DNA from 3 places in the Lacrimispora sp. 38-1 genome. Region 1 is predicted to be linked to each of the others. Evidence: predicted binding sites of a transcription regulator. Region 1 holds the regulator's gene; each other region holds the start of a gene.
The links. The regulator NrdR, encoded in region 1, represses ribonucleotide reductase genes. The targets are predictions, from matches to a motif close to CACAANATNTTGTG.

Region 1 (2,277 bases):
CTTTAATGCATCTCCGACGACATCATCGCTTAATGCAACCTGTTCATAACTGCTGGTATCCATAAAGTTATGAAGGTCTCCATCTGCATACAGATACTGCATGTCTACTCTGTCGATTCTTGCCTGGGGAAACTTCTCTGTCGGGCGGAATGTGCGCTCTACAACGCCGCCGTTTACCACATCTTTAATCTTAGTTCTTACGAAAGCAGCACCTTTACCAGGTTTTACGTGCTGAAACTCCATAATCTGATATACAGTACCATCGATCTCCAATGTGATACCGTTTCTAAAATCACCCGCTGATATCATAAATGATATTCCTCCTTGAATTCACTTCTTAACCTTTTATATTCTATACTAAAATAAATTCATTTTCAACCGTTTTTTGCAAATATCTCCTTTTTTCTTTGTACCAGATCAATTATTTATGATCAAAAAAGATATCTGCCTGTCCATGAAAACGACCCTCTTCTCTGATATTATAACCGAAAAAATCAAATATACCCACCGCCGGTCAGCTGCGCTTTCCATATCTGTTTTTTTTATTCTTGTGGTAATAATGCAGAACAACAGACTCCAGGGCCCGCTTCATTCTGATCTGAATTTCCTCTTTGGGATGAATCCGTCTCACAAAAATGCTGTGAATTCCTGCTCTCTTTGCACCGAACACATCGGTAAAAAGCTGGTCACCTACGAAAATCGTATTGGACGAATCAGTTCCCATAAGCCTCATAGCCTGCTGATACCCTCTGATTCCCGGCTTTCTTCCTTTATAAATGTACTTAAGGCTCCCTGCATCCCGGGCAAATGATGAAACTCTCGGTTCCTTGTTATTGGACAAAAGACAGGTTTCCATCCCAAGTTCATGAAGGGCGGAAAACAGTTTTTTTGACCGGTTATCTGCCTGTGCCCCATGGGGGACAAGCGTATTATCAATATCAAAAATTACACCCCTGATTCCTTTTTTATAAAATTCCTCAAAAGGTATTTCGTACGTGGAATTTACGTCTTCATCTGGATAAAATTTCTGAAACATGGCTCTCCTACTTCTTTAATAATTTTCCTATCTCTTCCATAAAGGTATTTACATCCTTGAATTCCCTGTATACGGAAGCGAACCGCACATATGCCACCTCATCCACTTCCTGAAGTTTTTTCATAACAAGCTCTCCGATGACGGTGCTCTCCACTTCTTTCTCCTCCCGGTTAAAAACCTGGGTTTCAATCTCATCTACCATGGCAGCGATCTGCTGAGAAGAAACCGGCCTTTTGTGGCAGGAGTGAAGAATTCCTGATTCAATCTTGGATCGGTCATAAACCTCTCTGGAATTATCTTTTTTTATAACCATAAGCGGCATGGTTTCCAGCTTTTCATAAGTGGTAAACCGCTTCCCGCACTTTTCACATTGTCTGCGGCGTCTGATCGAACTGTTGTCGTCTGCCGGTCTGGAATCAATGACCTTTGTATCTGCCTCGTTGCAAAATGGACATTTCACGCCTCGGATCCTCCTGTCTTTGGGACTGTAACTATTATTATGTATATCATAACTTACAATCCACAGATTCGCAAGCCCATCTTCCATTAAATACCGCATTTTCCCGTCGCTTTTTCCAAATCCACGTTAACCAGAATAATATCAGGACCTACCTGTCTGATATCACAAAACGGGATGATATATTCTTTCTCCCGCACAAGAAAGCCGCAAAAGCATCCGGGACCTGGCACAATGATAGCCAGCAGACAGCCTGTTTCCATATCAAAATCCACGTCTCCTACAAAACCAAGACGCCTGCAGTCACAGATATTAATCACTTCTTTTTGTTTCAGATCGCAAATGCGCATAAGACACACCTCCTATAGTGTATTCTATGCGCATGCAAACACGGTGACACGATTTCAAATTAAAATTCCTGTTTCTGTAACGCTTCATAAGAAGAATCATAAAGATAACCTTCGGGATGTGAAATTTTCTCCGGCTTCAGTTCTTTATAGTATTCTGTTAATGTGGCGTACATATACGGAGTAATCCAGAGATATGCGATTCCTAAAGAAAAATAACCAAGAATTATCATTCCCATAAAACTTAAATTAATGTAAAAAAGGCTTCCCTTATTCCCTTTCATCAGCGCTGCGCTCTCTCTGATACACTGGAAAATGCCTTTATCCGGTTCCTCCACAAATATAAACATGGACTGGGACACATATAAGGATGTAATCATAATGCCGACCAAAAGTAGCAGATAAGTGATGATTAGCAGAACTATCATAACCGGAAT
Region 2 (2,277 bases), on a different contig from region 1:
TGAATCACTGACGCTGCGCTTTCTTTCCCGCAAACTTGGTTATTCTGAATTTCATACTACCAGAAAATTCAAGGAAATATCGGGTATGCAGTTTCGGGAATATTTGCGGCTTAGAAGGTTGGCTTATGCGTTAAAAGAGGTTCGCGACAGTGACAACAGTTTTCTGGATATTGCTTTTGATTATGGTTTTTCATCCCACGAAGCTTTTACCAGAGCATTTAAGAATTCCTATGGTGTAACTCCAAGTGAGTATCGGAAAAAGCCCAAACCTGTTATTCTTCGTACAAAAATAACTCCTTTTGACCGCTACTTTTTAGGATTAGGAGAGATTGGCATGATGAAATCGGAAAATGATGTAAAGATTTATTTTGTTACTATTCCAGCACACAAATTTCTGCACATTAAAAACTATGAAAGTAATGGATATTGGGATTTTTGGCAGAAACAAAGTCTGATTCCAGGACAGGACTGCGACACCATCTGCGGCTTACTGGACAGCATCAAGGGCAAATTGGATGACGAAGGCGGGACTGAGTCAAACAGCGGCAACGGTCAGATTATGGCATATATGAATGACCCTGACGGACGGCTCTGCGATTGGGGCTTTCCCCGCACAGAGTGTTATGGCGTACGTCTTCCTTCTGACTACAAAGGCGAAGTGCCGCCTCAAATGCTTCTGATTGATGTTCCGGAAGCAGAGTATATTGCTTTTGAACACGGCCCCTTTGATTATGAACAGGAAAACCGAAGTGTGGAAGAAAAAATTGAAAAGGCAATGGCAGACTTTGATTTTACAGATACCCGTTACTGCTTTGATCCAACTCCCGGCAGAATTCTTTATTTTTATCATAATCCGGAGCGGTTCTGGAAATATATAAGACCGGTGAAAAAGCAGTCCTAAGGAAATGTTATACCGCTTAACTGAATAATGTTAGCCTTTTGGGGCTGTGCACTGATATTTTGTGCACAGCCCTGATTGATATCCGAATATTTTCCCAGATAATAGTCTTATCTACTGAACATCTCTCCAATTCGTTATGTTCTTTTCCCAGATATAGCTGTAGTTCTTAGCAAGCTCTTTTGCTGTTAAGGGTTTCTGTCCTGTTAACAGTTCTACGTCATTGGACGGAACATAGAACTATGTTATCTCTAATAAATATTATTTATTACAAAGCGATTGATCTTGTTCTACATATGGTATACAATATATATTGTTTCTCAATATATGGTATTTTGTCCTATTATATATATGGTCATAATACAGATATAAACTGATTTGGAAAGAGAGGAAAATACAAAATGGATATAACGGAATACTTGGGCAGCGGCAATATTTTAGGGCAGGATATCTGGAACAATAAATACCGGTATAACAATGAGGAGTTTGACGAATGGGTTGAACGTGTCTCCGGCGGAAACAGGGAGGTAGCAGAGCTTATTATCCATAAGAAATTTTTATTTGCCGGAAGAATATTAACCAATAGAGGATTATCTTCATTTGGCAAGAAAATCACCTACTCCAATTGTTATGTAGTAACTCCTCCCGAAGATAATATTGAAAGTATCTTTGATACGGCTAAATCACTGGCAAGAACCTACAGCTACGGAGGCGGTTGTGGTGTTGATATTGGGAAGCTCCGGCCCAAAGGAGCTCTGGTTCACAACGCTGCTGAGAATACAAGCGGTTCTGTTTCATTTATGGATTTATACTCTGCAGTAACCGAATTAATTGGACAAAACGGTAGACGGGGAGCGTTAATGATCAGCATTCCGTGTACCCATCCGGATTTGGAATCATTTATTGAAATAAAATCTGATTTAACTAAGGTTACAAAAGCAAATATCTCAATCCGGATAACAAATGCATTTATGGAAGCAGTGAAGAAACATGCCCCTTTTATGCTGACTTTTCAGGTAGAAGACACCGGTGAGGTAATTGAAAAAGAAGTAAATGCATATGAAATTTTTTGCCGTATCTGTGAGATGAACTGGGATTATGCAGAACCCGGAATGCTGTTCTGGGATCGTATTGAAAGTTGGAATCTGCTGTCCAATACCAGGGAATTCAAATATGCCGGAACGAATCCATGTGCGGAAGAGCCATTACCGGCTGGAGGCTCCTGCCTGCTTGGAGCCATTAATCTTTCCGCTTACGTTGCGATAAAAGAGAATAAGAAAGTCTTTGATCATGAAAACTTTATAAAAGATGTACGTACCTGTGTAACTGCTTTAAATGAAGTACTGGATGAAGGTCTTCCTTTACATCCGCTGAAAGAA
Region 3 (2,277 bases), on a different contig from region 1:
GCCTTCCTCCAGAAAAGATCGGGATAGCATACTGCCGGGAAAACATCGTGTGCCTTCATGCGGTCATCGCCATTATTAGTCCGGAGCATTAAAAATTCCGGGAGATCTTTGTGCCAAACATCTAAATATACCGCTACCGCACCCTGACGCATTCCCAGCTGATCCACTGCAACAGCCGTATCATTGGCAAGCTTGATCCACCGGATCACGCCTCCGGCCGCCCCCTTAAACCCGCGTATGGAACTTCCAGCCGCCCGGACCTTTCCAAAATAGAGCCCCATGCCGCCGCCAAATTTGCTGATTTTGGCAAAGCTGTCAATGCTTCGGTAAATCCCATCCAGGCTGTCCGGCACTGTATCAATAAAACAGGAAGAAAGCTGATGATAGGGTTTTCTCGCATTGGACAACGTAGGAGTTGCCATAGTCACCTTTAATGTACTGAGCATATCATAGAACCGCTTTACCCAGCCGTCCCGATCTTCCTTTTCCAGCATGGCAAGATGCATGGCAATTCCTAAAAACATCTCCTGGGGTGTTTCAATAGGGACGTTCTCCCTGCTATGGATTACGTAACGGTTTAACACCAGTTCCAGTCCGGAATAAGTAAACAGCCGGTCTCTGGTATGATCTATATAAGCTTCATACCGCTCAAGTTCTTCCTTCCTGTAGTGTTCAAGAATGTAACTCCCGTACAGCTGCTCTCCGGTTAAATAAGCAACTTTATCATAGAAGTTTTTTATGTTATACCTGCTAAGCTCAGCTTTCCGGATTATCCCAAAACGGACCAGACAGATTCTGGCGCTGATATATTCCCAGCCGGAGGCTTCCTGGGTTGTGAGCTCCACTGCCGCCTGAATCAGGGCAGAAAGCTTTTCTTTCACCATCATGTCTTCTTTAAAAAATGTCATAAACTTTATATAAAGTTTATCCAGACTGTAAGATGGAAGAGTCCATTCCTTCTCTATCTCATCAAACACCGAACTTAATTCAGGTACTTCCTTAAAATATGCCAATATCTCATTTTTACCGTATAATTCATCCATTCTGATTCCTGCCATTCTGTCACGTTATAATAATATCAATAACTGTTATCAAAAGCTATATTCATGAATATACCACAAGATATTGTTAATTTCAACCATCCAATCACAAAATATTCGTTTTTTACTTTTTTACCAGGATCATTCACACTGGGAATCAAAAGAGGATTTTAATTTCAGATCTCTAAAAAGCGCCTCCACAGCCGACATATAATCAAAAAGATTCTGGGACTTTTGTATCTTTTTCCCATGCTTCTCTCCGCTTTCAAAAGACTGAAGCATGTAAGCCCAAAGCTCTTTCATTTTAAACAGCACATTCCGGTCACCGGAAATGGTCTCCTGGTATCCGGACAGGATCTGGTCGTGAAAGGCCTTTAACTGTTCCTTTTGAAGACGCCCTTTGCCTTTTATTTCCCCCGCAAGCATGGGATTTGCCACAAGCCCCCTCCCAAGCATGATCCTCTCCACAGATGGAAAGGTCTGAATCAGCCGCTGATAATCCCCGGGGCTGAATATATCTCCGTTATAGCAGACAGGGTTTTTACTGACAGAAACTGCCATCTTAAACATGTCCCAGTTTGGGGTATTCCTGTAAAAATCAGTCTGGATTCTGGGATGAATAATCAGCTCTTTTACCGGATATTGATTGTAAATTTCCATGAGCCGGTAAAATTCCTCCGGACTGTCCTTTCCAATCCTGGTTTTAATGGAAATTTTCATATCAATAGAAAAGATCTGGTCTAAAAACTGGTCTAACTGGTCCGGTACTGCAAGAAAACCGGAGCCTCTATGCTTGGATACAACGGTCTTAGAAGGACAGCCTAAATTTAAATTCACCTCCTGATATCCATATTTTTTGAGCTCCATAGCGGTCCAGACGAACCCCTCCCAGTTATTTGTCATAATCTGGGGAATCGTCTTTATCCCCTCATTATGTTCCGGAAGAATATCATTTTTTTCTCTGGAAGAAAATTCACGATTCTGGTTTGGAACAATGAATGGTGTATAGTAAACATCCACATCCTTAAAAAATTTGCGATGTGCATTCCTGTAGATATATCCTGTGATCCCCTCCATGGGGGCAAAGTAGTAGTTCATAAGCAGTTCTCCTGTTCCATTTTTACAATCCCCATTCTACCACAGGAGATGAAAAATTCCTAGAATACCATTTGCAGAATATGACATTTAGTGCTATAATATTGGACAAAATGCCATTGCTCAGGAGGATTTATCATGA

Region 2: the regulator NrdR is predicted to act here: its motif matches at 1,201-1,214, upstream of V7D18_RS20795 (adenosylcobalamin-dependent ribonucleoside-diphosphate reductase).
Region 3: the regulator NrdR is predicted to act here: its motif matches at 1,117-1,130, upstream of V7D18_RS13185 (ribonucleoside-diphosphate reductase subunit alpha).

What each region holds. Positions count from the first base shown of each region.
Region 1 covers NZ_JBANEW010000058.1:81,681-83,957, reverse strand. The annotation lists gene efp (elongation factor P) at 1-309, opposite strand, end outside; gene V7D18_RS15975 (YqeG family HAD IIIA-type phosphatase) at 515-1,036, opposite strand; gene nrdR (transcriptional regulator NrdR) at 1,044-1,496, opposite strand; gene V7D18_RS15965 (YlmC/YmxH family sporulation protein) at 1,583-1,843, opposite strand; gene V7D18_RS15960 (DUF975 family protein) at 1,903-2,277, opposite strand, start outside.
Region 2 covers NZ_JBANEW010000069.1:56,502-58,778, forward strand. The annotation lists gene V7D18_RS20790 (helix-turn-helix transcriptional regulator) at 1-901, shown strand, start outside; gene V7D18_RS20795 (adenosylcobalamin-dependent ribonucleoside-diphosphate reductase) at 1,300-2,277, shown strand, end outside.
Region 3 covers NZ_JBANEW010000053.1:110,469-112,745, reverse strand. The annotation lists gene V7D18_RS13185 (ribonucleoside-diphosphate reductase subunit alpha) at 1-1,043, opposite strand, end outside; gene V7D18_RS13180 (tRNA dihydrouridine synthase) at 1,182-2,138, opposite strand; gene V7D18_RS13175 (N-acetylmuramoyl-L-alanine amidase family protein) at 2,274-2,277, shown strand, end outside.